One region of the Paenibacillus sp. J22FR21 genome, then DNA from elsewhere that is predicted to be linked to it. Evidence: riboswitches for the same ligand, from Rfam matches in the RefSeq annotation. Region 1 holds a riboswitch; each other region holds the start of a gene.

Region 1 (10,432 bases):
TTGTTTAATACGGAACAGGGGTGTCTTCATACATGGCTTTGAAAGCTGGAATCGTCGGTTTGCCGAACGTAGGCAAATCCACTTTATTTAATGCAATAACGCAAGCGGGCGCGGAATCCGCGAACTATCCGTTCTGTACGATTGACCCGAACGTAGGCGTCGTTGAAGTACCGGATGTGCGTCTTGATAAATTGACGGAGCTGGTTGTCCCGAACAAAACCGTTCCGACTGCTTTTGAATTCATCGATATTGCAGGTATTGTGAAAGGCGCGAGCAAGGGCGAAGGCCTCGGCAACAAGTTTCTTGCGCACATCCGCGAAGTTGATGCGATCGTACACGTCGTTCGCTGCTTCCAAGATGACAACATCACGCATGTATCCGGTAAAGTCGATCCAATCGGCGATATCAACACGATCAACCTGGAGTTGATTTTGGCGGATATCGATTCCGTTGACCGCAAGATCGAGCGTTCCCGCAAAAACCTTAAAGGCGGCGACAAGAAGGTCGTGCAAGAGGTAGAAACGCTTGAACGAATTAAAGAAGCGTTGTACAACGATCAACCGGCGCGCAGCCTGGACCTCTCCGAGGATGAGAAAGCGCTTGTTCGCGATCTTCACCTGCTGACGATGAAACCGATCTTGTACGCAGCCAACGTTAGCGAAGGCGAAGCGGCAAACTCCGATGGCAACCAATACGTGGAATTGGTACGTGAATTCGCGAAAGCAGAAGGCGCGGAAGTAGTGCCGATCAGCGCGAAAGTAGAATCCGAAATCGCTGAGCTTGAAGGCGAAGACAAAGAAATGTTCCTAGAGGAGCTTGGCCTCACGGAATCCGGCCTTAACCGCCTGATCCGCGCAGCATACAAGCTGCTTGGACTGTACACTTACTTTACGGCAGGCGTGCAAGAAGTGCGTGCTTGGACGATTCGTAAAGGGATGAAGGCACCGCAAGCGGCCGGCGTTATTCATACGGATTTTGAGCGCGGCTTTATCCGTGCTGAGGTTGTTTCCTATGACGATCTGATGGCGGCAGGTTCCATGAATGCCGCGAAGGAAAAAGGACAGCTTCGCCTTGAAGGTAAAGAATACGTGGTGCAAGACGGCGACGTTATGCATTTCCGTTTCAACGTTTAGCGATTGAATGGTTGGTTTTAGGGCCCGAAATTCTCGGGTCCTTTTGCTATGTCTTGCGGCAGTTGTACTAAAGTCGGCAAATTCTCCAAAATTGTCACGTTTATGGTTTGTAGTGCGTTATGTTATACTAAAGGAACAATCAATTGGATTTATTCTAAAGTAGAGGTGAATGACAGTGTTGGACCGTTTACAGGCACTCGCTGACCGGTATGAGAAATTGAGCGAGCTGTTGTGCGATCCGGATGTGGCTAGCGATCCGAAGAAGCTGCGCGACTACTCCAAGGAGCAGTCGGACTTGCAAGCTCCTTATGAGGCATATACGGAATATAAGCAAGTTTCCGAGCAGCTTGATGATGCAAAAGTAATGCAGAACGAGAAGCTTGATGATGAAATGCGTGAGATGGTGAAGATGGAAGTCGATGAGCTGAGCACGCGCCAGGCTGAGCTTGAAGAACATATTCATGTTCTCCTGCTGCCTAAAGACCCGAATGACGATAAGAACGTTATCGTTGAGATTCGCGGCGCTGCCGGCGGCGACGAAGCGGCCTTGTTCGCATCGGATTTGTACCGGATGTATATGAAATTTGCGGATACTCAAGGCTGGCGCGTAGAGCTTCTTGAATTCAGCGAGAGCGATCTTGGCGGCTTCAAAGAGGTTATCTTCATGGTAACCGGCAAAGGCGCATACAGTAAGCTGAAATTCGAGAGCGGCGCGCACCGCGTTCAGCGGATTCCGGTAACGGAGTCCGGCGGCCGGATTCACACGTCGACATCAACGGTTGCAGTTATGCCTGAGGTTGAAGAGGTCGAGATTGAAATCCTCGATAAAGATATTCGGGTCGATACGTTCTGCTCCAGCGGTGCAGGCGGTCAGTCCGTTAATACAACCAAATCAGCGGTTCGAGTGCTTCACGTTCCGACGGGCATCATGGCTCAGTGTCAGGATGGGAAGTCGCAGAACGAGAACAAAGCGAAGGCGCTTCAAGTTCTTCGTGCGCGGATTTCGGATATCAAGCGTCAAGAAGAAGAAGCCAAGTATGCCGGCGAACGCAAGAGCAAAGTCGGTACAGGCGACCGCAGCGAGCGGATTCGGACCTACAACTACCCGCAAAGCCGGGTAACGGATCACCGTATCGGCCTTACGCTGCACAAGCTCGATTCCGTATTGAACGGCGATATGGGAGAAATCATCAATGCGCTGACCTTAACGGCTCAGACGGAATTGATGGAACGCGAGAATTTGGTTTAAGAGTTCGGTGAAATAGCAATCTTAGAGCGAATTATAGATGGAGTAAACGGGAGCGGCCTAGGCTGCTCCCGTTTGTGTAGCTTGGAGATGTGGGACCTCGAAAGAATGATGCGAGTGGAGCTTGAAGGAACGAAGTAAGCGAACTTTGAGAGAAGAAGCGAACCTCGAGAGAGGAAATCGAACTTCGAGAGAAGCAGCGAACTTGTGTAGAGATTATAAAGTTTGAGAATAAGGGAGTGCTTGTTGTGGTGGAAAATGGTCAAGCTGGAGGAGTTAGCGGAAGCGGGGTGCACCTTACAATTGGGGAAGTCTGCGTGCGTGCGACGAAGATGCTGGAAGCCCGTGGCGTCAGCGAACCTCGCAATAATGCGGAGCTGCTGCTGCTGCATGTGCTCGGAATAGAGCGGGCGGCGCTGATTCGCGATTGGCGAGACCCTTTTCCGCAGCAGCACGCGGCAGAATGGGAAGCGCTGCTTGCCCGCAAAGCAGCCGGCGAGCCGGTGCAGTATTTAATCGGCGAGCAGTGGTTCTACGGCTTGCCGTATCTTGTCACGCCCGCGGTGCTCATCCCGCGACCGGAGACGGAGCTGCTGGTTGAAGCCGTACTGGAAGCGGCGGATAAACTGTGGCCGGAAGCTGCGGGCGAGGGCGATGCAGGAAGTGAAGGAGCAGCGGCGAGTGGTAGTGCGCCTGTAAGCGAAGGCGCGGGAGTGAGCGGCGAGGCGGTAAAAGAAGGCGGGGAAGTGAGTGGCAAGGCTGTAAAAGAAGGTGAAGCAGCGAGTAGGGCGAGTGTCGTCATGGGGCCGACAGTGGTTGATGTCGGCACAGGCAGCGGCGCCATTGGCGTGACGCTGGCAACGCTGCGTCCGCAGTGGCGCGTATGCGCGTCCGATCTGTCGCCGGACGCGCTCGCTGTCGCCCGAACGAATGCGGAACGCCAAGGCGCAGCGGCGCGCATGACGTTCGTGCAGGGCGACCTGCTCGGGCCGTTCGCGCAGACGCGGCCCGAGGAGCCTGGAGTCGACGCGAATGGCGGCGTGGCCGGCCTGCGCATCGACGTGCTGGTCTCGAACCCGCCGTATATTCCGGCGGGTGACATTGCCGGCTTGCAGCCGGAAGTGCGCGATCATGAACCGCGTCTTGCTCTCGATGGCGGCGATGACGGCCTGACGCCGTATCGGCGCATGGCCGAGCAGCTCATGCAGCTGTCCGCGCTGCCGCGCATCGTCGGCTTCGAGCTCGGCATGGGCCAAGCCGAAGCGGTCGCCGACCTGCTCCGCGGCATCGGCGCTTGGCGCGAGGTGCGCATCATCGACGACTATGCAGGCATTGGCCGACATGTGCTGGCGGTGGAATAGCCTTTGTTGTTGCGGTGAGAATCGCGCTTTCTATGGGGCTGAGAGATCGGAAATCGAACTCTCAGTATGACGATCAGCGGAAGCAGCTTCTAGTTGGAGCTGAGAGTACAAAAATCCGACTCTCAGCAGTGAACTAGCGTGTATATTTGCCTGAGAGTTCCGAAATTGAGCTCTCAGGCTTTTTGTTGGCCGTTTTGAAGGTTGAAATGGCGAAAACAGAACAGGTGCAGGCTCCAGAAAACGTTAGAATTAGCGACTATGCCGCTAAAGAGGACCAAACTAGCTAGTTTCCACCATTCTTAAGCGGCTATTCCGCTTACAGTTGTTCAATCCCAAGAGTGTTTTCTAAACGCCAACATGTTCCGCCTATAATAGCCGATTTTACGCACTCGAAACTACTCCAACTAACATACATGAGCCAAGTTACATGAGGCGCTGTTTCTCTTTTACTCTACGAAACTTTTTAAGAGGATTGATAGGTTTAGAGAGCCGCCGCGAGGGACATAATGGGGATATGATCGTTCCGGAACGCAAGCCGATGCACCGACGGGTGCCACAAAGGAGCTTGTCGTTATGATTCGCACTTATTCCCGTTTTCCTTATCGTCCGATTTATGGGTATGTCCTTCTTATCGCCGCAGTATTGCTTATGAGCTGGGAAAGTCAACGTGCCGATGCGGCGATTGCCGGCGGCGGCATTCCGTCTGAATCTATTCGTCTACGTATTCTAGCGAATTCCGACAGCGCGTCCGATCAAGCGGTAAAACGTGAGGTTCGTGATGCCATCGTAGCGGAAATGAACAACTGGGTGGCTGGTCCGCAAACAATCGAGGAAGCGCGTGCCACAATCCGCAATCATATGAGCGACATCGAAGGCATTATTTCGGCCGAACTCAGCTCGCGCGGTTTTCACTATGGATTCCAAGCGGAACTCGGCCAAGTGCCGTTTCCAACTAAAATATATGGCACGCAAGTGTACCCTGCCGGTAACTACGAAGCGCTTCGCATCACGCTCGGTGCTGGTGCCGGACAAAACTGGTGGTGCGTACTGTTCCCGCCGCTCTGCTTCGTGGATGCTGTGAGTGGGGAAGCGTCAACTCCGGCGGTAGCTGCAACAGCAAGTGTAAGTGCCAAAGCAGACAACGATGCAAAAGTAACCTCAGTCGCGGCAGATGCTCCTGCCCAAGATAAAGCTTCCGATCAAGATGTTCAAGCAGGTGAAGCGAAGCAGCCGGAAGTGAAGTTTTTTCTGTGGGAAATCATCAAGTCGATCTTGAGCTTCTTCCGCAGCCTCTTTAGCTAACAATTAATAAAGCTCAATCGCGCACCTCGCGATTGGGCTTTTATTGTATGGGAGAGGGCTGTTTGGATGGCGCTTGGCGGCGTATGGTATAATGGGGCAAAACAAAGCAGAAGCTGGGGATACGACATTGACCATCCATCTACGAAAAACATTACTCTGGGAAGTGGACAGCCACCACCCGCGTGACGGTGAACTTAACGAGGCTGCAGCTTTGCTGCGAGAAGGCGGGACCGTTGCTTTTCCGACTGAAACGGTCTACGGGCTAGGGGCGGATGCGAGGAGTACGGCAGCGGTTGAACGGATTTTTGAGGCAAAAGGGCGCCCCTCCGACAATCCGCTAATCGTTCATATCTCGGATCGCAAGCAGCTGGAGGAGCTGACACTTCCGCTGGAAGGAGAATCGTCCATGCTCGCTGAGCGGCTCATGGATCGTTTCTGGCCGGGGCCGCTGACGATTGTGCTGCCGGTGAAGCCTGGGGCTGTTTCGCCACGGGTTACAGCCGGACTTGCTACCGTTGCGGTGCGGATGCCTGCTCATCCTGTGGCGCTGCAGCTTATTGCTGCTTCGGGTTGTCCGCTGGCGGCACCAAGCGCGAATCGCTCCGGCCGTCCGAGTCCGACACTGGCCTCCCATGTGCGAGATGACCTGAGCGGCCTGATCGACGGTATTGTCGACGGCGGCGCTGCAGGTGTAGGCCTTGAATCGACCGTCGTCGAGGTTGACGGCGATCTTGTGCGGATCTTGCGCCCCGGCGGCGTGACGGCCGAAGCACTGCGCGAGGTTGCGGCGCAGGTCGATTTCGACGCGGTTGCCGCGCCGGGCGCCGGCATGGAGGCAGCCGCTGCTGCGCCATCAGCGGCGGAAGCTCGCGCTGCGGAAGCGCAGGCGCCGCGCTCGCCCGGCATGAAATATGCGCATTACGCCCCGCAGGGGCTGATGCACTTGGTCAAAGGCGACGCTGACGCCGTCTCCGCCTATATTCAGGCGGAGGCCAGCGCAGCGAAAGCGCGCGGCGAGCGCACAGGCGTGCTCGCCTTCGCCGAGCATGCTGCTCGGTACGACGCCGACTGCGTGCTCGTCGTCGGCAGCCTGGCGCAGCTGGAAACGGCTGCGCACGGCCTCTATAATGCGCTGCGCGAGTTCGACAATCGCGGCGTACAGCGCATTTGGGCCGAGACCTGCTCGGAGCAGGGGATCGGCCATGCGCTCATGAACCGCTTATCCAAAGCGGCCGGCCACGCGGTGGTCCACGTCTAGCGACGGCGCTTGCCGTGCTCCAGCTACGCGGTTGCTCTCACCGCGCCGGGCCTAGCGAATCCGCGCGCACCAAGCGCCACCGGTCCAGCCTTAACCGCATCACCCCGCCGCAGCCCGTGCCACCGGCCCTTTCGCGCGCCTAGCGCCTCCCCAAGGTCATCTTTCCAATCTTGTCCGCATATGCTTGTGGAGAGGTTGCGGACAAGGAGAGGATGAAATGGTTGAGGCGGGCATGCATGCCGGACAATTGCTGACGCTGCTGATCATTGCTGTGGCACTAGGGATGGATGCTTTTTCGCTGGGTATCGGCATTGGGCTCAAAGGCATTCGGCTGCAGGATATAGCAAAGCTTAGCGCGATCATTGCGCTTTTTCACATGATCATGCCGCTCATGGGCATTTTCACGGGTAAATATGTAAGTACGCTGCTTGGCGGCGTTGCGACGACTGCGGCAGGTGCGCTGCTGCTGCTGCTCGGCGGCCATATGATCTACAGCTCGCTGCGCGGCGACGCCGTAGAGTCGATCGACTATCGCAGTTCATGGGGGATGCTGCTGTTCGCGTTAGGCGTGAGCGTGGATTCCTTTTCCGTCGGCATCTCTCTTGGCATGTTCGATACGGACATGCTGCTGACCGTACTGCTGTTCGGCGTTGCCGGAGGGATGATGTCCGTATTTGGACTGCTGCTCGGTCGTAAGGTGGGGACAAGTCTCGGCGGGTACGGGGAAGCGTGCGGCGGCGTCATCTTATTTACATTCGGCTTGCTGTTCCTGTTCTGACCTTCCGGCACACGCACGCTTACGAATCATACAGCGATTCGTTAGCGCGAAACGAAATACGGCATAGCAATCTTGCGTCAGCATCATTTTCTTCACCAATTCACCAATTCACCAGTTCACCATATCCCAAACCACACCTACGAAGAGGAGCGAAATCAATCGTGAAACGGATTCTATTCGTGTGCACCGGCAATACTTGCCGTTCACCAATGGCTGAAGCGCTGCTTCGGGCGATGTCCCAGCAAAGGGGCATGCAGCTCGATATTCGTTCCGCAGGCGTGTCCACGATCGATGGACTGCCTGTTTCCAATCATGCACGGACAGCGCTGTCCAATCGTGATATCGCGCACAACGGCACCTCAAAAGCGCTCGAAGGCGGCTCGATTGCGTGGGCTGATCTTATATTGACGATGACTGCCAGCCATAAGAGGCAGCTGCTGCAGCATTTTCCGGCTGCGGTGGACAAGACGCATACGCTGCTCGAGTTCGTGAATACGGACCCCAAGGTGCTCTCGGACATCGCCGAACTGGAAGGGCTCTATTCGACCTGGCAGATCAAGCAAGCGCTGGGCCAGCCGCTGACTCCGCAGGAGCGGTCCAAGCTCTTAGAGCTGGAGCGGCAAATTCCCAGCTTCGATGTGGAAGATCCTTTCGGCGGATCGCTGGCCATGTATGAGCAGAGTGCGACCCAAATCGAAGCGGCGCTGGGCCGTCTCCTGGACCGACTGAAGGGATAAGTTTGATATTATTTCTGTAAATTTCCCTCTCTTTTCTTTGCGCCACAGAGAGTGCTTCCAAAGGATGGCAGATGCCGTTTCTTGCCGGCAACGATTGATTTTGAGGCCGAAATCCGTTATGATAAAAGCAACTAAAGACGGTTTCCGATGTAACTGGCGACGAAAGTGGGTTAAACCACGGTGGAGCATCGGATCATACGGCCGGTCGCCTGGGCAAAGAGCAGCGTGCATTATGCATGCTTGCTCTTTTTTCGTCTTTTTCGGCGAAATCAGGTATACTAATGCCATTGTGAATCGACAATTTCCGCCATGTGCGGTTCTATTGGGAGGAAAATGGATATGAAAATCGCCATCGGCGCAGACCACGCGGGCTACCGCTTGAAAGATGAGCTAGTTCCGTTTATCAAATCGCTTGGTCACGAGATTGAGGACGTTGGCTGCGATTGCGACCAGTCCGTAGACTACCCGGATTATGCTCTTCCTGTTGCGGAGCTTGTTGCACAAGGCAAGGCAGAGCGCGGCATTCTCATCTGCGGCACTGGAATCGGCATGTCCATCGCGGCTAACAAAGTCAAAGGCATTCGCTGCGCGCTCGTGCACGATATGTTCTCGGCCAAAGCAACCCGCGAGCACAACGATACCAATGTACTGGCCATGGGTGAGCGCGTTATTGGTCCCGGCGTGGCCCAAGAGATTATCCGGATTTGGCTCGAGACCCCGTTCTCTAGTGGCGAGCGTCATATCGGCCGTGTGAACAAAGTAATGAAGCTTGAAGCAGACTTCGCCGATGCGGCGAAATCTGAGTAAGGGGCGTACCCGGCGATGAGCGACCAAGACCACGGAATAAACAGCATGGATTCGGCAAAGCTGACCAAGGATGTAGAAACCATAGTCCGCGAGCTTGCAGCCGCGTCCGGCATTCGCCAAGGACAGCTGCTCGTAATCGGCGTGTCTACCAGCGAGGTGCTCGGACAGCGGATCGGTACATCAGGCACGATAGAAACGGCAGCTGCGATCTATGCGGGGGTCGAGAAGGTGCGTCAAGACTTGCAGTTTTATCCGGTTTATCAGTGCTGCGAACATCTCAACAGGGCCCTTGTCATGGAACGGGAAGCTGCCGAGCGGTATGGCTTAGATCTCGTTTCGGCAATCCCTGTGCGCAAAGCCGGCGGTTCGATGGCAGCCTACGCGTTCCAAACGCTGCAGGATGCCGTGCTGACCGAGACGGTTCAGGCACATGCGGGCATCGATATCGGCGACACCTTCATCGGCATGCACTTGAAGCGTGTTGCGGTACCGGTGCGACCAACGATTCGAGCAATCGGATCCGCGCATTTAACGATGGCTTACACCCGTCCGAAGCTAATTGGCGGGGAACGTGCGGTTTACACGCGAGAAGCGGCTGGCCCGGCAACATCTGCTGGCACTTGCGACTAACGAATATACTTATTTATCTTGAGGAGGACTCATCAACATGGAAAACCTACGTAAACAAGATCCGGAAATCCTGAAAGCCCTAGGCCTGGAACTTCAGCGCCAACGCGACAACATCGAGCTTATCGCATCCGAGAACATCGTTTCCGAAGCGGTATTGGAAGCAATGGGCACTGTGCTGACGAACAAATACGCAGAAGGCTACCCGGGCAAACGTTACTACGGCGGCTGTGAGCATGTCGATATCGCGGAAGATATCGCACGCAACCGTGCCAAAGAATTGTTCGGTGCCGAGCACGCGAACGTTCAGCCTCACTCCGGTGCACAAGCGAACATGGCTGTTTACCTGGCAGCTCTAAACCCGGGCGACACGGTTCTTGGTATGAACCTGGCGCATGGCGGTCACTTGACGCACGGCAGCCCGGTTAATGCATCCGGTCTTCTGTACAACTTCGTGGCCTACGGCGTTAACGAAGAAACATTTACAATCGACTATGCAGAAGTGCGCAAGCTGGCGTTCAAACACCGTCCGCGCATGATCGTTGCAGGCGCATCGGCTTACCCGCGCATCATCGATTTTGAAGAAATGGGCCGTATTGCTAACGACGTAGGCGCATTGCTCTTCGTTGACATGGCGCACATCGCAGGTCTGGTAGCTGCTGGCTTGCACCCAAGCCCGGTTCCACATGCACACTTTGTAACAACAACTACGCACAAAACGCTTCGCGGACCTCGCGGCGGTATGATCCTTTGCCGCAAAGCATGGGCGCAAGCGATCGATAAAGCAGTATTCCCGGGTTCCCAAGGCGGACCTCTGATGCACATTATCGCGGCAAAAGCAGTAGCTTTCGGCGAAGCGCTTCAGCCTTCGTTCAAAGAATACGGCAAGAACGTTGTCGACAACGCAAAAGCGCTTGCTGACGCTCTTATTGAGAAAGGCATCAACATCGTTTCCGGCGGTACCGACAACCACTTGATGCTGATCGACCTTCGCAACCTGAACATCACAGGTAAAGATGCGGAGCACGTTCTGGATTCCGTTCAAATCACAGTCAACAAAAACGCGATTCCGTTCGATCCAACGAGCCCGTTCATCACAAGCGGTATCCGTATCGGTACGCCTGCAGCGACATCGCGCGGCATGGGCGTAGACGCAATGGCTACAATCGCAGAAGTCATCGCC
Region 2 (10,432 bases), on a different contig from region 1:
AGCTCGCCAAGTGGTCGCGCGATGCGATCAGCATGCTGTCCGGTAACGGCATCATGAAAGGCAATGTGAGCGGCAACCAGCTGCGATTTCAGCCGCGCGTGACGACGACACGGGAGCAGGCCATCGTGCTGGTGTACCGGATTTTCTCGCGGTTCGGGACTTATTTTGTGAACGATGAGGAAGATCTGCTGGGGGCGGCCAAACAATCGCTTCCCGTCGTCATCAAGGATGAGCAGCTCCAAGAAATCGACACCCGAGCGAGAGCGGTGCTTGCAGAGATCATCCGACCGGGTATGACCGAATATGAACGCGAGCTGGCTATTCATGATTATATTTTGCAGCATACCGCCTATGATTACGAGAATTACAAGAATGACACCGTTCCGCCGGAATCGTACTCCGTGTACGGGGTGCTGGTGAATGGCGTCGCGGTATGCCAAGGTTATGCGGGAACCGCTGATCTACTGCTAAGCATGGCGGGAATTGAATCTCATATCGTAATCGGCACGGCAGACGGCGGCAGCCATGCGTGGAACAAAGTGAAGATTGATGGAGCGTATTACAACCTCGATGTCACGTGGGACGATCCTGTTCCGGATGTGGCGGGGAGATTGAACTACGGCTATTTCAACGTGACAGATGAAGCGCTTCGAGAGGATCATGCTTGGAAGGACAATCTTCCGGAAGCTGCCGCCAATACGTTCAATTACTACGTAATCAACGGCCTCACCGTGAACAATCAAGCAGAGTTCGAAGCGAGAATCAGCAGCGCTGTTGAAGCGCGTTTGTCGTCCATCACCATCAAACGCACCTATAAGGACGAGCAAGGGCCAAGCGGCTGGGAAGCTCTGCTGAAGAACTATGGCGAAGTTCTCGCATCTTATTCCTACACGATGGATAATAGCGGTGTTGTGAGCTTCAAGTTTAAGTACCGTTAATGATACAATAAGGACAAAAAAACGGACGGAGTCTCTTGATCCATGATTCGAATTCTTGCCATTACGAACGATCACCATATCCGGCAGTTGAACAAACTGGAAGACTTAAGCAGCGTAACGCATCTTAGATGGTACTGGGTCGATTTCTGCGAGCCAACAGGAGAAGAAGCGAAGCTGTTGGAGGATTATTTTCATTTTCACCCGCTGGCTATAGAGGATTGTCTGCTTTACTTGCAGCGTCCCAAAATGGACCATTACGACGATGTACATTTCTTCGTGCTTCATGCGATTCACGAGCAGACGCTGGAGGCGTCTGAAGTGGATCTGTTTGTCGGTCCGAATTTCTTGGTGACTTACCATCAACTGCAGCTACAGGAGGTCGACCGGGCCTGGGAGAAAATCATCCGCAAACCGCACACGGAAGCCCATGGCAGTCTGCATGCCGCTTATACCGTGATGGATGAGCTGGTGGATCAATATTTTCCGGCGCTGCAGGCAATCGAGGATCAGCTGCTGGAATTAGGCGGCTCCGATCAAGGATTCCGAACGGACCTCAGCCATGTGTTCGAAATTCGAAACAAGCTGCTCCGGCTGCGCAAAACAATCGTCCCTATGCGAGACTTACTGTATCGGATCCTCAATACGCAAAGAATCGAGGCTTTAAAGCATTATCATCACTTCTTCACCGATATCTACGATCATCTGCTGAAGCTGGCGGAGATGGTCGATTCCAATCGCGATATGACCTCGGATCTGCGGGATCACTATATGTCGCTTAATTCCAATCGGATGAATACCATCATGAAAACATTGACGGTCATTACCGTCATCTTCATGCCGCTGACGTTTATTGCCGGTATTTATGGCATGAATTTCTCCAATATGCCCGAGCTCGGCTGGCATGCAGGCTACTATATCGTGCTTGTGTTTATGGTGCTGCTTGCGTTGGGCATGTTTGCTTGGTTTAAGTTCAAGGGTTGGTTTGAATAGATCAATGATGATTGAATAGATCAATGATGATTGAAATTGAATAGAGAAATTATCCTTAGGGAACGGTAAGTTATACGACTCACCCTTAAGGAGGCGGCAGAAATAATGGCAAGAAGAAGTCGGAGGAAGCACCTGGTACCGGGCGCAGAAGCTCAGATGAGTGCATTTAAGGCGGAAGTGATGCGCCGTGAAGGCTATGTCGTAAATGCGAGCAGGCCTGATGATGTGAAATATGAAGTGGCGAAATCGCTCGGCATTCCGCTGGAGCACGGTTACAACGGCCAGTTATCGACGGAATCAGCAGGTCAAATCGGCGGTCAGATCGGCGGAGCGATGGTCAAAGAGCTGGTGCGGATGGCGCAGGAGAAGCTGGCACGCCAGAACACGGAACATTAATGAAGGCCATCAATGATAAACGTGCTTAACGAAACCATCAGCAGGAAGCTGGTGGTTTTTTGCATGTCACTAACGGTTTTCAGTATTTTTTCAGAAACGATTCATACTGTTTTCATCTTCATCGGTTAAGCTGGAGGTAACATGCTTAAGTAGGATGGGGGATTGGACGATGCCTGCCGCGATATTGGTTATCGAAGACGATTATTATATACAAGAGCTCATTGCTGAGTTTCTTCGGGCACAACAATATGAGGTGGATGTAGCAGGGGACGGATTGGAAGGCTGGGAGAAATTTCAGCAATCGTCGTACGACCTCGTCATCTTAGATTTGATGCTGCCTTCCATGCATGGCTACGAGATATGCCGCAGCATTCGCGAGCGTTCCGATACGCCGGTCATCGTACTGACGGCACTGGGCGAGGAGAAGGATCAGCTGCGCGCGTTCGAGGAAGAAGCGGATGATTATGTGACGAAACCATTCTCGTTCCATGTATTGATGAAACGGGTGGAGGCCGTCCTTAGGCGCACGCGCAGCGGGCTTTCCGGGGAGCAGCTGTTCGACGGTAGACTGAGGCTGGATGCCGATGCTTACAAAATCTACGTCGACGGCAAGCTCATAGACACGACGACGAAGGAATTCGATATTCTGCATACGCTCGTACATAACGCCGGACGGATTATGACACGTGACATGCTGCTGGACAAAGTATGGGGCTACGACTTCTACGGCGATTCCCGTATCGTCGATGCTCATATTAAGAATATCCGCAAGAAGCTCGGCATCTCCGTCATTCGTACGGTAAAAGGGGTCGGCTACTCGCTGGAGTCTGAGCTGGCGTTGGTGGAAGGATGATCCGGCGCAAGGGAATACGGTTTAAGATCTTCATGGTTACGGCGGCGCTGCTGGTCGTATCGGCCTTACTTATCTATTTAACCCTCTACTTCATGCTGCCGGGTTATTACAAGAACATCAAGCAATCCCGTCTGGAGAGCAGCTTCAGCGAACTGGTGAAACAGATCGACGGCGTGAGTGCGGCTGATGCCATTCCGCTGATGGCGAAGTTTGGTCAAGAGCATAATGCGGCGCTCATGATTCGTGATAAGGAGGGGCAGGGGTATTATATCCCGCCGAGTTATCGGGGAATGAACGGCTGGCTGTCCCGTAATGCGAGTTACCTTGGTATGCGAAAGCAGCTTGAAGCGGGTCGGGTGATCGATGGCCGTGAGATTACGAAAGGGCCCGGCGACGGTAATGGCGGCGGCCCGAACATGCAAATGCTGAGCGTCGATAAGACGATTAAATTCGCAGAAAGCGACGATCCTTACACCCTGTCAGTGGATGCCCCGCTGCAGCCAATCGGGGAAGCGGCCGATGTGATATTGCTATTCCTGCCGTATATGCTGATCCCGATTCTATTGATTGCGGTTGGCGGAGCGCTTATCTATTCCCGGCTAATCGCACGGCCGCTTCTCTCGCTTAATCGAGTGGCCAAACGGTTGGCCAAACTCGACTTCTCCGTTACGAAGCCTGCGCTGAACACGAAGGACGAGCTGGGTGAGCTGTCGTTTAGCCTCAGCAAATTAGCGGTTAATTTGCAGCTGACGATGGGGGAGCTGCAGGATGCGAACGCCCAGCTCAAGAGCGATATCGAGCAGGAACGTGAGCAGGAAGCGAAACGGCGGGAATTCGTGGCGACGATTTCCCATGAACTCAAGACGCCGATAACGGCGGTCAGCGGTCAATTGGAGGCGATGATTGCTAATGTGGGCTCCTACCGCGATCGGGACAGATATTTGCGCCAATCGTATACGATCATGCAGGATATGGATAAGCTTGTGCACGAGATTCTGGAGCTGTCCAAGCTGGAAAGCCGGGATTTCCGTCCGCTGATGCGCAAGGTGGATCTAACTGAATTGGTGCGGGAATCGATGAATAGTATGAGCTACTTGGCAGATGTCAAACATATGCAGCTGGAGGTTGAGCTGCCGGAGGAAGCGATGATTACGGCCGATGAGCGGCTCATGTCGAAGGCGGTATCGAACATTATTACGAATGCCGTTCAATATTCCGGGGATGCGGAGCGGGTCGTTGTTCGACTATCGGAAGAGGTGCCTGCTGCCAATGAGCAGCGTGATCCTTGTACCTGGTATAGACTTGAAGTGCTGAACACCGGTGTGCAGGTAGAGGAATCGAAGCTGCCTCGATTGTTCGAGCCTTTCTACCGGGCAGAGCAGTCACGCAGCCGCTCAACCGGCGGCAGCGGACTTGGTCTCTATATTGTCAGCAAAGTACTGGATGCTCATGGCGCTGAATATAGCATTGCCAATACGGCCGAAGGAGTGCGCTTCAGCGTAAGGGTGCAGGGAGCGGCTTGAGGGTGTAAAGGGAAGCAGGAACCGGACATTAGATTCTGTCGCGAACGACAGCTAATGTCCGGTTTTTGAGTTGTTCAATTTCAGCGATAAGGGCGGACCGTTTCGCTGCATAATGAGCCTTAATCCCTTCATCCTTCAGCGCCGCTAAATTGATCTCTACCGTTAAGAGCGCAGCTTGCGCGGCGGCTTCAAGCAGCACAGCACCGATTCCCAGGTCTGAGATGACATGCGCATTCGTGCAGGAAGCAATGCTTAGCGTCGACTGCAGCGCCGCGCTGCATACCTCCATCAGTCGGAGCGGGGCTTCGATGGCGGCAATGGTTGCGTCATGGAGCGCCTCTTGACGAAGCGATTTCTCAGCCTCGCTTTGCTTGGGCAGCTTCAGTGCAAGCATATAACCGTCAAAGGCTGCCATGTCGGAGGCGAGCATAGCTTCACATGAAGTGGATAGTCGGCTCATCTCGTTCAAGGTCGCATTGATTTCGAGACGAGCATCCGCGTATTTCTCCCCTTGCGAGAGATGTGCCGCCATTGCCGTCATGGCTGTGCCGAGCGCTGCGGCAAGTGCGGCTGCGCTTCCGCCGCCCGGCGTCGGGTCGGAGCTGGCCGCCTTCTCTAGGAAGCGGCGAATGGAATCATCCCACGTTACAGTAGACATCGTTACGCATCCCCTTTCAGAGACATCTGGATATCGATAGCTCTCATCAGATTGCGATACAGGATCGCCGTCGTTAAGGTGCCAACGCCACCGGGAACCGGCGAGACAGCCGCTGCCGCATCTCCCAGATCTGCAGCTGCATCACCGGTGATCGTACCATCGGCAAGCTCGTTAATACCTGCGTCGATGACCGTTAAGCCCGGATGCGCCATGTCCTTCGTAATCACCTCCGGCTTGCCAACCGCAACGATGGCGATTTCCGCATGCTTCAAATGAGCGCCTAGATCAGGCGTCCTGGAATGACAAACGGTCACGGTAGCATTCTCGCGTTGAAGGAGATGGAACAACGGCAGCCCGACCGTCTGCCCTCTGCCTACTAAAGCCACGTTGCGTCCTTCTAACTGGTACCCGTAATGCTTAAGAAGTCCGATGCAAGCCTGCGGCGTTGCGGGCTGCAACCCTTTATCACTACCGGTGTAAACCGCCAGCTTATTCGACGGTGTAACACCGTCGATATCCTTGGCAGGGGCAATGCAAGCCTCAATGGCAGCTGCCGATAGATGCGCGGGCAGAGGGAGCTCAAGCATGATGCCGTGAATGTCTTCATCCGCATTCAGCGCTGTGATGACGCGCTTCAATTCCTCTTCCGAGACATCGGTTCCGAAAGTATGGAGCTGAAACGATATGCCCAGCTTCTCGGCAATCTTCTGCTTGGAGCGTGCATAATAAGCTGAAGCAGGATCTCCTTCGACTAGTAGTGTCGCCAGAGAAGGCTGGTTTCCATTCTTCTTCCATTCCTCTACGCGGGCCGCTATTTCCGAATACATAAGCTCTGCCGCTTCTTTCGCTTTCAAGACAATGGCCATAGAGATCTTCTCCCTCAAATTGGAATTGAGTGACCTGCATGTACGAAAAAAAGCATTCGCGGGCAGGCTCGTCGCAAGACATAGCCAGCCGCAAATACTTCTCCCCAGGCGAACGGTGTATTTCGATCCGCATGCTCCCTCGTGGTTCATTCCACTGATTTCGCCAGTTGCATGCAGCGTTATTTTCCTAGAGTGTAGCATGCAGAGGTGTCTTTGAACAGGGCTGTGCTATAATGTTGCTGGATATTGGGAACATGCGAAAGGAGCAAAGCAACTGTGCTGATAAACTGGTTCTATCCCAATTGGCTGCGGAATCAAGTGATTCGCAACAAAATCATCGCCATTTATATTCCGCTTATCATTGTGCCGCTGCTTGTGCTGGGTTTTGCGTCCAACAGCATTTATACGAATGCGATCGTCGATAAGACGATCAGTAACGTGAGTGACAACTCCTCGCTGATCATCACGCGAATGAATGGGATCATGACGAATGCGGAGAGCTGCGCGAATATCTTGACGATTAACTTAAACCGCGTCATTCAAGACCATAACAAAGGGGAAATCAGCCGGGAGCGCTCGCTGCTGCTGTCGACCTTGATTACCAATCAGCTTAGTTTTGCGCTGCTCGTCTTCCCGGATGTCGAGAGCGCTGCATTCATTGATACCTATGGCACGATCTATGGCACCTCGGCTGCGATTGAGAACGCGGGTGAGCCGCAGCCGGAGACACTTCTGCAAACCGCAATGCTGAAGCGCATTCGGGAAACGACTGGTCAGAACATCTGGTTTCCGATGGATAAGAGAAACTTTCTTACACTCGGGGCAGATGAGCCGGTGCTTACGGTGGGTAAGAAAATCAACAACATCTACACCGGCCAGGAGCTCGGTCTGTTGGTGCTTAATGTGAAGGAACAATCGCTCTCGGCGATTTACAATAACATCGGTACGGACCAGAGCGGCAGCTACATGCTGACCGATCAAGCCGGAACGATCGTCTCCTCGACAGACAAGGAACAGCTGCTGAAGCCCGTTGAAGATCAGGCGCTGCGGCAGTGGATCAATGAGACGAACAGCGGCTCGACAATCGATCGGTTCCAAGGGGACAAGCTGCTTGTGATCAGCTCGGAGATGCCGAAGTTCGGCTGGAAGCTGATCTCCATGGAGCCGTTTAACGCGTTGACAGCAGATAATCGCAAAATCACGGCGCTCATTATGACGATCGGCTTCTTCTGCTTCTTGTTCGCGCTGATGGGTGCCGGCATTCTGAATCGACTCATTGCCAGGCCTATCGTGCTGCTGACCAAGTATATGAAGCTGGTGAAAGAAGGGAATCTTACCATCCAACTGCCGGTCAAATCGAATGACGAGCTGGGGCTGCTCGCATCCGGCTTTAATACGATGCTTACTCGCATTAATCAGTTACTGGATAATGTGCGGTTCGAGCAGAAGAAGAAACGGGAGTATGAGCTTGCTCTGATTCAATCTCAAATAAAGCCTCATTTCTTATACAATACGCTCGATGTCATTTATACCCTCTCGGAGATCGGGCGGGTCAAGGATGTGCAGCGCACAACCAAATCGCTCGCCGACTATTACCGGATCGTCTTAAGCCAGGGGAAAGAGGCGATTCCCCTTCAGGATGAGCTGCAGGGACTGCGCGATTATTTGGCCATTCAGCGAATTCGGTATGCCGATGTGTTTGATTACCAAATCGACGTGCAGCCGGAAGTGCTCTCCTGCACGGTGCTGAAACTGACGCTGCAGCCGCTCGTGGAGAATGCCATCTATCATGGCCTGAAGACGAAGGGGGAGTTTGGCCACCTCATCGTGACAGGCGGCATCGAAGGGCAGGATTTGCTGCTCACCGTGAAGGACGACGGAGTCGGAATTCCGCAGCACCGCCTGGAGACCTTGCTGCAGCCAAGCGCGGATACCGCCAAGACATCGGCAGTCGCGCCGTTGTCCGCTGCCGGAAATACGGGGAGCTCGTTCGGGATGCGCAGCGTGGACAGCCGGATTAAGTTGTATTTTGGCGAGGGGTATGGACTGACGCTGATCAGTGAACCCGGCGTGGGAACAGAGATACAAGTACGATTGCCAATGGAGCAGCAGGAAGAGACGGGAGGCGGCAAACATGTTGAATTTACTGATCGCAGATGATGAGTCGATCTTCCGCGAGTATTTGCGCACGGTGCTGGACTGGGAGTTATATGGCTATCGAATCATTGGTGAAGCGAAGAACGGGCTTGAAGCGCTCGAAATCGCCCGGAAGATAACGCCGGATATCGCGCTTGTCGATATTACGATGCCATTCATGGATGGGCTGGAGCTGGCTCAGCGTTTGAAGGAAGATTACCCCGGCATCAGCATCGTGCTGATCACGGGACATAATGAATTCGACTATGCGAGGCGTGCGCTGAAGCTCGGTGTCGAGGACTATATCTTAAAGCCATTCTCCAAGGATGAGCTGACGCTTACGCTGCTGAAGCTGCAGGAGCATCACCGCAAACAGAGGGAAGAGCAGTCGACGCATCTGAAGAATTTGCAGCTGATGAAGGAGAGCGTGCTGAACCGGCTGGTCAGCGGAGAATTAGCCGAACATGAGGATGTGCTTCTGCAGCAGCTCAGCTCCTATCAGCTGCGGCTGGATGCCAAAGCTTATGCGGTCGCTTGTATCGAGATCGATGAGATTGATCGCAAGTGGGGCGAGGTCAGCGAACGGCTGCTATGGAAATATGCCGTGACCAACATTCTTGCCGAAGCGATGGAGGATTCCGGCGGGAAGCCTGTTATCTTCAATGGACCGGAAGGGCGAATTATCTGTCTGTATGGCTTGGCGCACGGTGCTGGGGCTGCTGCAGTTACTTCGCAATCGCCGCAGCCGGAGCTTCCGAAGCTGGAGCCGTTCGAGAAGCTGTGCATGCTGATTAAGCGATATTTGAAACTCACGATTACGATCGGCGTTGGCCAAATCTATAGCGGAATTAGCGGCATACGCTGCTCTTACGAAGAGGCGCTAACGGCGCTGCAGAACAAGTTTGTGCTGGGTAATGACCGCGTCATCGCCTTCGGGCAGCATATCTCGAAGGAAGGAACAGGCGTGCAATATCCGCCGGAGCTTGGCGATGAGCTGCAGCTGCTGCTGCGTGCACAAGATGATGTGAGAATTGAGGCTAAGCTAAGCGAGCTGTTCCGGCTGATCCGGGAGAAGAAGCTGTCGATCGACTATACCTACGTAATCTGCATGAGCCTCGTATCGGTCTGTCTCGGTTATGTCAGCGAAGCGGGTCAGCCGATTGAGGATTGCTTCGGTGAGCATTTCTTCCCGTATCACGAAATCCGCGAGCTGGCCTCCATAGACGAAGCCGAGCGGTGGATGAAGGAGCTGTTCACCAAGGCCGTTCACTATACGAGGCGTTACAAGAAGACACGGTCGTCTATTATAGCCCAGGCGGCCAAAACCTTCATCGAAGAGCAATACGGCGATGCCGAGCTTGGCGTAGAGAAGGTTGCCCAGCATGTGTTCATCAACGCCAGCTACTTGCGCGCCGTGTTTAAGAAAGAGAACGGGATGACCGTCACGGATTACATTACGCATATTCGGATGAATAAAGCGAAGGAGCTGCTCGGAGCAGGCAACCGCAAGCTGTCGGATATCGCGGAGAGTATCGGATACAGCGACGGCAGCTACTTCAGCAAAAGCTTCAAGAAGTTCTTCGGTTGGTCGCCGAGCGAATACGAGAATCGGATAAAAGGGAATGAAACGATGCGCGGATAATACAAAACGCCATCGTTTTTTCCATTATCGGGGGTGAAAGGGCATTTTATAATGAGAAACGTAAGGGATGCACACAGTATTAGGGGAGGGTATTAAAGATGAAAAAATGGACACTAATGCTTATTTCAGCTGTGATGGTAACAAGTTTGGCGGCCTGCGGCTCGAATAACGACACAGACAAGAATGCGACGAATACGGGCAGCAACAACAAGCCGGCAGAAGAAGGCACAAACGCGCCAGCCGAGAATACAGAGCCGGTTAAGCTGCGGATTTACGCGCAATATGCGGATGACGATACGAAGAAGCCTTACGATTATGCAGTCGCTGAGCTGAAGAAGGAAATGCCGAATGTGGAGCTGGAGCTTGACGTGCAGGCGCAAGATGATGGACAGAAGCTCAAAACGTATGCAGCGACAGGCAATTTGCCGGA
Region 3 (10,432 bases), on a different contig from region 1:
TCATCGTCTCGTCTAATTGCAGCAGCAACGACTCCGCCCGATCCTTGAGCAGCCGCCCAGCAGCGGTTAACGTGAGCTGGGTTCGGCTCCGCTCGAACAGTTGCGCACCGAGCTCTTCTTCCATCAGCATAAGCTGACGGCTGAGGGGCGGTTGTTCCATATGCAGCAGCTTCGCCGCTCGTGTAATTTGCTTCTCGTGCGCGATGGCCAAGAAGTATTTTAGCTGTCGAAAATCCATGTAAGCATCCCCAATTTGAAGATCTATTTACATACTCTAAAGGTATGGATAGTGAACATAATAGATATTTTATATATACCTCAACAAGTTGTATTATGCAATCACCAATCATGAAAGTAAGGGAGTAGTGAATAAACCATGACAACAGCCAATAAAGCCGTTTCGATTGAACGCAGTCAGAACAAGAAGACCAAGCCAGCGCAGGATCAGCTTGGTTTCGGGATTTATTTTACGGATCACATGTTTGTAATGGATTATAGTGTCGAGCAAGACTGGCATAACCCGCGCATCACGCCCTACCAGCCGATCGTACTCGATCCGGCCGCGAAAGTGTTCCATTATGGACAAACTATCTTCGAAGGCTTGAAAGCCTACAAGACCGAAGACGGCGGCATTCAACTGTTCCGTCCGCGCGATAATTTTGCCCGTATGAACCGCTCCAATGATCGCATGAGTGTACCTGAGCTGGATATTGATGTGGCGATTGATGCTCTGGAGCAGCTCATTGCAGTCGATCAAGACTGGATTCCGGAGCTTGCAGGCACATCGCTCTATATTCGACCGTTCGTCATTGCTACGCAAGCGACGCTTGGCGTGTCTCCATCTGAGAATTACCAATTTATCATTATCATGTCGCCTGTCGGTGCCTACTATCCCGAGGGCATTAATCCGGTCAAAATCCACGTGGAATCCCAGTATGTTCGCGCAGTTGTGGGCGGCGTAGGTGAAGCGAAGACCGCAGGCAACTATGCCGCAGCCTTGAAATCGCAGCAAGCCGCTAAGGAGCAAGGCTATACGCAGGTACTTTGGCTCGATGGCACGCAGCACAAATATATTGAAGAAGTCGGCAGCATGAATGTATTCTTCAAGATCAATGGAACGGTTATAACGCCTGCACTGAACGGCAGCATCTTGGCGGGTATTACACGGAATTCGGTCATCCAACTCCTGAAGCACTGGGACATTCCTGTTGAAGAGAGAGTGCTGTCCATTGAGGAGCTTTATGAAGCGGGTCGTAACGGCACGCTGGAGGAGGCTTTCGGAACCGGAACAGCTGCGGTTATTTCGCCTATTGGAGAGATGAACTGGAACGGAGAGAAGCTCGTGATCAGCGAAGGCGTGACCGGGCAGCTCTCGAAATCCATCTATGACACGCTGACAGGCATCCAAACCGGTGCCGTTGCTGATCCGTTCGGTTGGGTGAAGAAAGTCGAATTCAGCGAGAAGTAATAATTGTGGCGGGGCGCGGCAGATATTCATCGTACTGTGAGATTTTTCGAGTGAGGTCTATGGTAGAATCAGAAGTAGACAAGGATTTCACTCGAGAAAAGGAGCACGTGCATGCTGCAGCCTCGCCATTTTCTAATCTTCTTGCTACCGCTTGTTAATGCCGCCGTGTGGATTGCTTTTCCACCTATGGATAATAGCCAACAGCCTGCGTTTTCCCAGCGTTATCTAGGCGAAGTAATTGGCTCTACAATGATGATGATGATGGCCTTCACTTTATTGCTCGCAACGAGATTCCGGGTATTGGAACGATTATTTGGCGGCTTGGATAAGCTGTATGTCGTCCATCGAAACGCGGGTATATTTGTGTTCCTGCTGCTCTTTCTTCATTTGCTTGTGATGCCGCTTAATCCTAATGAGATCCCGCCCGGACGAGCTCCCGGTTATATTGCATTTGGAGGTTTTGTCCTTCTCATTCTCCTTTCACTGGCACCGAGGATACCGGTGGTTCGGCGGATTGTGCGAATAGGCTACCGAGGCTGGCGAATCACGCATCGGTTTATCGGGCTCTTCTTCATTATCGGCACGGCGCATTCGCTGCTGGTTGATCCGCTCGTTCGAACGACTACCGTGCCGTTTACACTCTTGATGATTGCGATCGTTGTCGGGATAACCTCCTATTTATATACGGAGCTCATAGCGAGATTCGTAAGGCGAAGAGCGGCTTATAAAGTGAGCGAAGTACGGCAGTTGAGCGCAGGAGCAGTCGAGGTGACGCTCTTTCCGGAGAAGAAACAGCTGCGATTTGAAGCAGGGCAGTTTCTGTTTATCCGGTTCAAAGGAGACAGGGTGCTGTCCGAGTGGCATCCCTTCACCATCAGCAGCTCACCCAAGGAGTCCGGCCTCAGGCTGACGATTCGATCCGCCGGTGATTATACCGATTACCTGAACCGAAACTTGAAATCAGGCGCGCGAGCCGTTGTTGAAGGCGGTTATGGCACTATGGATTACCGCAAAGGCGATACGAATCAAATATGGATCGCCGGCGGTATTGGCGTGACGCCATTCCTTAGCTGGATTCGAGATATGCCGGAGCGTCTTCCCCATCATGTTGATTTCTTCTACACGGTGCGAACGAAAGAGGAAGCGCTGTTTCTGAACGAGATACGTGCAGCCGAGCGGCGGCACGATAACCTCAAGGTGCATGTCCACTATTCTGCGGAACAGGGGCGACTCACTGCCGAGCGTGTAGTCAGCACGATGCAGGGTAAGATGGCTGTGGCGGCAAAACAGATCTATATGTGCGGACCGGCTCCGATGCTTGCGGCGTTCCAGCTGGAATTTCGGCGTAGCGGCGTTCCCACGGGTTCGATTCACTATGAACAATTCCGGTTCCGATGAGCGCTGTGCGTGTGCGAAGGTCCGCGGCAGAGCTCTAATGTTGAAACGAGGTACAACTTAGCTATGCAGAAATCCAAAATTCTCTATCTGTGCATGCTGACGATTGCGATCGGCTTTATCGTATATGTGATCACCATCAATTTCTTCGTAGATCCCCAGGCGGATCGTTTTCTTAGTCACAAAATCAACTTAAAGCACTCTTTAAACAAGCCGGTTTGGCTTAATGTGATGTATGTTCATGTGGTTTGCGCGAGCATCGCGATGGTTGCGGGAGCGGTTAATTTTGCCTCGAAGGTTCAAACCCAATACCGGCGCGCCCACCGAGCGATCGGGTATGTTTATTTTGGCGTGATCCTTGTTGTGGTGCTAACTTCCGGCTACATGGCACCTTATGCGACCGGTGGCAAGCTGAACAGCGTTCCGTTTAACCTGCTGAGCATGCTGTGGACGGCCATGACGGTGATTGCGATCGTGAAAGTAAGACGAAAACAGCGCATCGCCCACCGGAATTGGATGGTCAGAAGCTACGCGTTCTGTTATACGAATCTGTGCATCCATGCGATTACGTACGTGGTTCACCAAGGATTCGGCGTATCTTACACGCACAGCTACACCATCGGCGTTTATGGGGCGATTCTGTTCCTGCTGCTTGCAGCCGAGTTCGTCATTCGGGTCGTATATGGGCGAAGGAGCAAGGGAATGTAGATCCAGTCATCATATAGATGGTCGGAGCAGTGGCTGAGGATTCACGGGGCTCTTTTCTGCAACATTTGTATTTCCCGAGCCGGTCTGGGGCGAACTATGCAGATGCGAGGCGGGCTCCCAGTGAATAGCCAGAACTTTCACGATTGATTTGCGAGAATATTCGGACTAAAATAAAGGTAGTATTCGGTGTGTGTGACTGGCGTAAACGTGGAGTACCACGAGGGAGCACATATTTCATATGCCGTACGCCTGGGCGAAGTGCTTGGTCTTTTGGACTGAGCACTTTTTATTATTTCATGGGAGATGATGAAATGGAGCAGGAGCAGGTGCGGCAGGCAAGGAATGTAGCGATTCTGATCTTTGATCGCGTGGAAGTGTTGGATTTTGCAGGGCCATTCGAAGCTTTCCTATCCGGAAGTAACTATGGCCGAGATTTGAACGTGTTCACCGTGGCGGAACACGATGGCCCGATTCAAGCGCTTGGCAACCTGAGCATTAACCCGGCTTACAACTTTCGGAACTGTCCGAAGCCGGACATTCTCGTCATCCCCGGAGGCCCGGGCACCAGAACCGAAATGCACAATACGGTCATGACGGATTGGATCCGTAAGATTGCGGGAGAAGCCGAGCTGGTGCTGTCCGTTTGCACAGGTGCGCTTCTTGTTGTGAAAGCACAGCTGGCAGATGGGTTGAAGCTAGCTACGAACCGGCTGGCGATGCATGAGCTTCGAGCAATAGCACCGGAATCGGCTGTTATTCACGAAGAAGCGCGTTACGTGGACAATGGGAAGATTATTCTGTCAGCCGGCGTTTCAGCAGGGATCGATGCGTCCCTTTATGTGATCGGTAAACTGCTGGGCGAGGAGCGCGCGCTTCTGGCAGCGAGCTTGATGGAATATGATTGGTCACGTTCCTAAAGAAATTGCACTAGTCCACAGCAGTGGGCTAGTTCTTAAAATAATTCTTTACTGATCGTTCTCAATATGCTAAGATGATCTCGTAAGCAAGAAGGAAGCAATCGAGCCATGAGATGCATTCCTTTTTTATTGGGAATACTAGAACGATCATTCCCGAAAGGTAAATGGAGTGTGGCTGCAGTACAATTTTTTTTAACCTTTTCGAGAACGATCATTCTCGAAAAAGGAAGCATAATAAAGCACATGACAAAGGAGCGATTCATAATGGGTAAATTAAACGGTAAAGTAGCATTCATCACAGGTGGTAACAGCGGGATCGGGTTTGCGACTGCGAAATTGTTTGTAGCCGAAGGAGCTAGAGTCGTCATCACAGGTCGTAATCAAGCTAAACTCGACGCAGCAGTGGAGGAGCTGGGCACGGCGAATAGCTTCGGCATTCAAGCCGAAACGACCGATCCGCAGAGCTTGGAGAAAGCAACAGCTGCAGCAGTCGAGAAATTCGGCCGACTGGACGTCGTATTCGCTAATGCCGGCATTGGTGGTCATACTCCACTGGGTGGAACGGAACTAGCCTTATTCCAAGAGGTTATGAACGTGAACGTGACAGGCGTATTCTTCACGGTGCAAGCTGCATTGCCTCACCTGAAGGAAGGTGCTTCGGTGATCTTGAATGGTTCAGTGCTTGCCAATGCAGGAAGCCCGGGATGGGCGGCTTATGCGGCGAGCAAAGCTGCAGTTGCCAGCATGGCTAGAGTGTTCGTATCCGAGCTGTCGCCGCGCGGCATTCGCGTAAATACAGTCGCTCCAGGTCCTACACGCACTCCGATCTGGGGTCAGCCGGAAGGGCTTGCGCAAATGGAAGCCAAACTCACACGATCGGTTCCGCTAAACCGTTTGGGTGAACCGGAAGAAATCGCAAACGTTGCTTTGTTCCTGGCTTCGGATGATGCTTCGTACGTGCAAGGCGCCGAAATCAGTGTTGACGGTGGCGGCGGCTCATCCCCGTTCGGTGCACCGGTATATCGATAAGTCAAAAAGTCGCCGGAGTAGAAGACACCTTGTCAGAGGATTCTTTACCGATTGTTCTCAATATGGTAAAATCGACTGGAAAGGGGTATGCTTATGGCTAGAGCGAAAGAATTCGAAGAAGACGTCGTACTGCTGAAGGCAATGAAGCTGTTCTGGGAGCAGGGCTACGAGAAAACATCGATTAATGATCTTGTCGAGCGTATGGGCATTCACCGCAGGAGCTTGTATGATACGTTCGGCGATAAACATATGCTATATCTAAGGGCCTTTGATCGGTACAAAACATTGACCAATAACCGACTTGGTGCCCTCATTCCGAACTCCACGCCTAGTCAGGCGATCGATTTCATATTCGATTACACGATTCAGGGCACAAGCGAGGATAACCCCGCCGGCTGCATGATGGTGAATATGGCGGTTGAGCTGGCTTCGATTGATCCCGAGGCAAGAGCCAGGGTGAGCGAAAGCTTCGATTATTGGGAGCAAATTCTTGTAGATGTTATTGGCAAGGGTCAGCAGCAAGGCGACTTTACGTCGAAGCGCAGCGCGGAGGAGCTCGCCGAAAGCCTGCACAACAATTTGCTTGGCTTGCGAGTGCTGACGCGATCACTTACGGAGAAAGACAAGCTTTACCGCATAGCCGATATGGCTAAGAGCATATTGTACCATTAAATGATTGTCCCGAAAGCCGGAACTCCTTTCTATATAAGGGGTTTCGGCTTTTTATATGGGGTTTCGCCGCACAAGTGAACCCCCCTTACCCTTGCAGAGTGTTCTCCAAATAGACAAACGTCATCATGGCATGGGAATTATTTTCAAAAGATTAATTGACAATGAGAATCATTATCAAATAATATGAGAGAGGAAATGCGGGGCGTAAGGAACGCATACCCAAGCAATGGACTATGGAGACATAGGGTAGAGGAGTGTTGTAGGCATGGCAAATGTACTGCTGGTTTATGCGAGCATGACAGGTAATACGGAGGATATGGCGGATGCAATTGCACAAGGCATTCGCGAGGCAGGCGGAACTCTCAAGGTTCAGATGGTGATGGATGCTGCTGCTGCCGACCTGGCGGCTTACGATGGTATTGTCCTTGGCGCGTATACGTGGGGGGACGGAGAACTGCCGGATGAGTTTCTTGATTACTATGGGCAAATGACCGGCTTGCAGCTGCAAGGTACTAAATCCGCCGTGTTCGGCTCCTGCGATTCCTCTTACTCTGCTTACGGAGTTGCTGTAGATATCTTGATGGATAAACTCAAGGAACTGGGCTCAGAGGTTGTGCTGGAAGGGCTAAAAATAGAATTCGGACCAAGCCCCGCTGAGAAAGAAATCTGTATACAGTTTGGCAGACAATTTGTCAGCGCGCTTGCCGGGGTTGGAGGAACTGTATAATGGGACTCCTATATAATCTGTATAAATCGATGCAAGAGATGGAGGACGATCGTTCGGATATGCGGAATCAAATCGAAAAGGCGGATACTCCACTATCGCTAATTGAGCTGCTCGCCCGACCTATTGGCGGCAGGGATGTAAATGAAGTCGCCCCAGGGAAAGAAACGACGAATTAACGCGGACTTGGACTAAATCGGATTTCTCCCACGTAGTATAGTTTGAAGCTAAACGATACTGGTTCGGGGGGAACTGATGTATGCTGAGTCGTCCTGAGATTCGAGCGAAAGCAAGGCAAAGCTTATCCGGCAACTGGAAGACGGCCGTACTTCACTTCTTGTTGTACATGGTGGTTTCGGGCCTCATTAGCACGATCACGAATAAAATTGATTTCATTGGCTGGATCATCAACATTCTGCTGACGGCTCCGTTAGCGTATGGGATCTATAATCATTATTTGGATTTCGCTCGGGGGAAGGTGCCGGAGGCGACAGCGATTTTTCGCGGATTTCAGCGTTACAAGGAGTCGCTCATTGTTTACGTTGTCATGGCGATCTTTACGATGCTGTGGGCTCTGCTGCTGATCGTTCCGGGTATTATCGCGGCGCTTCGCTACTCGCAATCTTATTTTATACTGCGGGATAATCCAGGGATATCGCCACTTGAAGCGATTGACCGCAGCAAAGCGTTGATGGCGGGGAACAAATGGCGATTGTTTACGCTCTACCTGTCCTTCATCGGATGGGCATTGCTGTGCATTCCAACGCTCGGGATCGGATACCTCTGGCTAGGCCCTTATGTCAGTACGGCGGCGGGACACTTCTACGAGGATATTGCAAAGTAACAAGAAACGTACGGCTTGAGTCTTAAAGGATGAGTGAAGGCCGGGAACTCCGTTAGCGGAGGTTCTCGGCTTTTTTGATGTTGCAGCCTTTATTTCAATTCGCAGAGCCAAATGCCCCTTTTGTGCGTCTAATCGTTAGGAAGGTAAATGTGAAGCAGGTGATGAGGATTATTGAACGGGTCAAGAAAGCTCAGCAAGGTGATGAGCAAGCGTATTTAGAGCTGTTTCAGCAGTATGAAGCGGATATTTACCGAACGGCTTATGTTTACTTGGGAAGTCCAGAGGACGCCCTTGATGTTGTACAAGAAACAGCCTATAAGTCGTATAAAGCGATCGCGAATATAAAGGAGCCTCAGTATTTCAAAACATGGCTCATTCAAATCGCCATCAGCTGCTCCATCGATATGCTTCGTAAAAGGAAGAAAGAAGTGCAATGGAGCGCAGACTACTTGGACTCTATAACGGTAACGGACGAAGAAGATATTCCGCTGTCTGTGTCGCTGCAGGATCTGATCGAGTCCTTGACGGCAGAGGAGAAGCACATCATTATGTTGCGATTTTATTATGATTTTACGATTCGAGAAGTGGCGGAAATCATGGGCATTCCACTGGGGACTGGGAAAACATTGCTGTATCGGACGCTTAAGAAGCTTCGCATGCGAGTAGAGGAGGGCGATAGTCGTGAGTTCAAATCCAATTAAAGACCGATTGCAAACGATACCTATACCTTCCGAGCTGGGGCAGCGAAGCCGGTTAGGCATTCAGAAAGCTGCTGCGGAACGAGAACAGGCCATTAGCGGTTCTATAAGCAGCAGAGTGAAACCGGCGAGGAAGAGGAGATTGATCGCAGTTGCAGCAGCAATAATCGTTATCCTCATGACTGCGGCGCTTGTAGATCACTCGAGAGTATGGGCAGCCATTCAGAAGGCATTGCAATTCGTGCCCGGCATCGGCATTGTGAAAGAAGAAGCTGTTCCTATGGAACGGTATGTGATGAAGCAGCCGATTACGGTGAAAGTCGGGGAAGGGTCGATTCTCATTACGGGATTTATGTCCGACGAAGAGATGACCTATCTCACGATGGCAGGCAAGGATGTGCCGCGGTTCAAACAGATTGAGATTGTGAATGAGAAGGGAATGAAGTTCACCCTTGGTTCTTCTATGGCCGTTCAGGGCGGAGCGCAATGGACGTCTGACTTCTGGCATAAAAAAAAGTTGGATCTTAGTGGGCAGGTTAAACTGATCCTGCCGCTTGATCCCGCTATTGAAGTAGAAGTTAAACTGTCGAGGGCCGCGACTTACGCCAGCTATACGGAATTAGGTGCAACGGATACAGCTACCGGAGTCTCCATAACGGCGATTACGGACCGGATGGACGAGAAGGTTAGAGTTTCCTTGGTTTCTCGTCATTCTGATGATTTCAACGTCTATGATTATGGCATTAATGGCGTGTACCTGCATGATGAGAGCCTGAAGCTGCAGGTGGCGGATGAAACGGGCAAGAACCTGGAGATCGAGAAAATACCCGGTGTCAGCAGCCCGGCAAGCGAGTTTTTCTTTAGCGTGCCGAAGCAAGCTGGTAGTGAGCGCTATACGCTAACAATTCCTGAAATAAGCGTTACGTATAACGATGAGGCGCAGATCAAGGTGCCAACCGCTGCAAACGAGCATCTGAATCAGACCTTCGAGATCGCCGGTTTTCCGGTCACGATTACGAAAGTGGAACGTATAAACGAGACTGGTCTGCGACTTTACCTGGATATGCATGATGACGATCAGGCTACAGCGTCGCTATATGACTTCGGATTAAATAGGAGCAGCATGTTCAAGCTGGATGAGCAGACGGGGAAGGTTGTTTATATGGAGGTCGACATGGAGCCGGGCAGCAAGCGGGTCAGCTTAACAATAAACCGGCCGGGAGTGGTGATCCGCGGACCTTGGTCATTTGTGCTTGACCCATCCTAGGCTGCAGGCGCGATTCTTGTTTAGCCTTTTTTTAGAATTCCTTTACGGATTCGATAGAATGAGCAGGTACAATGAAAAGAAAACCTAGGTGGCGTGGTAGTTGTGAGGACGAATAGGCGTTGGTGGATTCTGCTCGTTGTTTCGCTTGGGGTGATGATTCCATTCATGCTCCCTTATTTGACATTTGATTCGGATAACAGTCGGGTGAGCATCGCCTCCGCGACCATTCAATATCCGGCGCTTGTTGCGCATATCTGCTTTGCTTTTGTCGCTCTGCTTACGGGCTGGGTTCAGTTCGTCGGGCATATCCGCAGGCGGTATCCCCGCGTGCATCGGCAATTGGGACGTGTGTACGTCGGCAGTGTTTTTCTAAGCGGAATGCTATCGCTGGTGGTCATTCTGTATGTCGAGGATTTTACAAAAGCGGTGTCTTTCCTCGTGTTGACCAGCCTATGGCTGTTTACGAGCTGGAAAGGGTATCGTACGGCGGCGCTTCGGAGGTTTGACGAACATCGCAAGTGGATGATTCGCAGTTACGGGGTTACGCTGGTGGCCGTGTGCGCGCGCGTGGCAGTTCCGGTTCTGCTGCTAACCTATGGTGTGTTGAACGGGTTTTCTCTGCCGGAAGGTAGAGAGGGGATGATTGAAGAGGTACTGAATGTGAATATTTGGACGGCGATCGTCATCGATCTTGTCCTTGTAGAATGGGT

The links. A riboswitch is a leader RNA that binds a small molecule or an ion and turns the genes downstream of it on or off. The one in region 1 is predicted to bind ZMP and ZTP.
Region 2: linked by a shared signal. The riboswitch ahead of AC0YNS_RS19680 (bifunctional 5,10-methylenetetrahydrofolate dehydrogenase/5,10-methenyltetrahydrofolate cyclohydrolase) and the one ahead of rpiB (ribose 5-phosphate isomerase B) in region 1 are both predicted to bind ZMP and ZTP.
Region 3: linked by a shared signal. The riboswitch ahead of AC0YNS_RS25605 (DJ-1/PfpI family protein) and the one ahead of rpiB (ribose 5-phosphate isomerase B) in region 1 are both predicted to bind ZMP and ZTP.

Annotation. Positions count from the first base shown of each region.
Region 1 is NZ_JBWDNJ010000006.1:157,543-167,974, reverse strand. Features, by position in the region: gene ychF (redox-regulated ATPase YchF) at 33-1,133, shown strand; gene prfA (peptide chain release factor 1) at 1,309-2,382, shown strand; gene AC0YNS_RS21730 (N5-glutamine methyltransferase family protein) at 2,697-3,740, shown strand; gene spoIIR (stage II sporulation protein R) at 4,314-5,042, shown strand; gene AC0YNS_RS21720 (L-threonylcarbamoyladenylate synthase) at 5,134-6,300, shown strand; gene AC0YNS_RS21715 (manganese efflux pump MntP) at 6,518-7,078, shown strand; gene AC0YNS_RS21710 (low molecular weight protein arginine phosphatase) at 7,240-7,815, shown strand; ZMP/ZTP riboswitch at 7,955-8,037, shown strand; gene rpiB (ribose 5-phosphate isomerase B) at 8,155-8,622, shown strand; gene AC0YNS_RS21700 (TIGR01440 family protein) at 8,638-9,252, shown strand; gene AC0YNS_RS21695 (serine hydroxymethyltransferase) at 9,290-10,432, shown strand, end outside.
Region 2 is NZ_JBWDNJ010000005.1:264,607-275,038, reverse strand. Features, by position in the region: gene AC0YNS_RS19710 (S-layer homology domain-containing protein) at 1-938, shown strand, start outside; gene corA (magnesium/cobalt transporter CorA) at 981-1,928, shown strand; gene AC0YNS_RS19700 (small, acid-soluble spore protein, alpha/beta type) at 2,034-2,324, shown strand; gene AC0YNS_RS19695 (response regulator transcription factor) at 2,494-3,177, shown strand; gene AC0YNS_RS19690 (sensor histidine kinase) at 3,174-4,700, shown strand; gene AC0YNS_RS19685 (cyclodeaminase/cyclohydrolase family protein) at 4,729-5,358, opposite strand; gene AC0YNS_RS19680 (bifunctional 5,10-methylenetetrahydrofolate dehydrogenase/5,10-methenyltetrahydrofolate cyclohydrolase) at 5,361-6,224, opposite strand; ZMP/ZTP riboswitch at 6,320-6,405, opposite strand; gene AC0YNS_RS19675 (sensor histidine kinase) at 6,501-8,384, shown strand; gene AC0YNS_RS19670 (response regulator) at 8,359-10,002, shown strand; gene AC0YNS_RS19665 (ABC transporter substrate-binding protein) at 10,101-10,432, shown strand, end outside.
Region 3 is NZ_JBWDNJ010000008.1:139,507-149,938, forward strand. Features, by position in the region: gene AC0YNS_RS25585 (LysR family transcriptional regulator) at 1-238, opposite strand, end outside; gene AC0YNS_RS25590 (branched-chain amino acid aminotransferase) at 377-1,468, shown strand; gene AC0YNS_RS25595 (ferredoxin reductase family protein) at 1,580-2,866, shown strand; gene AC0YNS_RS25600 (DUF2306 domain-containing protein) at 2,930-3,571, shown strand; ZMP/ZTP riboswitch at 3,754-3,833, shown strand; gene AC0YNS_RS25605 (DJ-1/PfpI family protein) at 3,883-4,488, shown strand; gene AC0YNS_RS25610 (SDR family NAD(P)-dependent oxidoreductase) at 4,753-5,517, shown strand; gene AC0YNS_RS25615 (TetR/AcrR family transcriptional regulator) at 5,611-6,189, shown strand; gene AC0YNS_RS25620 (flavodoxin) at 6,455-6,916, shown strand; gene AC0YNS_RS25625 (hypothetical protein) at 6,916-7,092, shown strand; gene AC0YNS_RS25630 (DUF975 family protein) at 7,173-7,757, shown strand; gene AC0YNS_RS25635 (sigma-70 family RNA polymerase sigma factor) at 7,907-8,458, shown strand; gene AC0YNS_RS25640 (hypothetical protein) at 8,439-9,722, shown strand; gene AC0YNS_RS25645 (DUF2306 domain-containing protein) at 9,825-10,432, shown strand, end outside.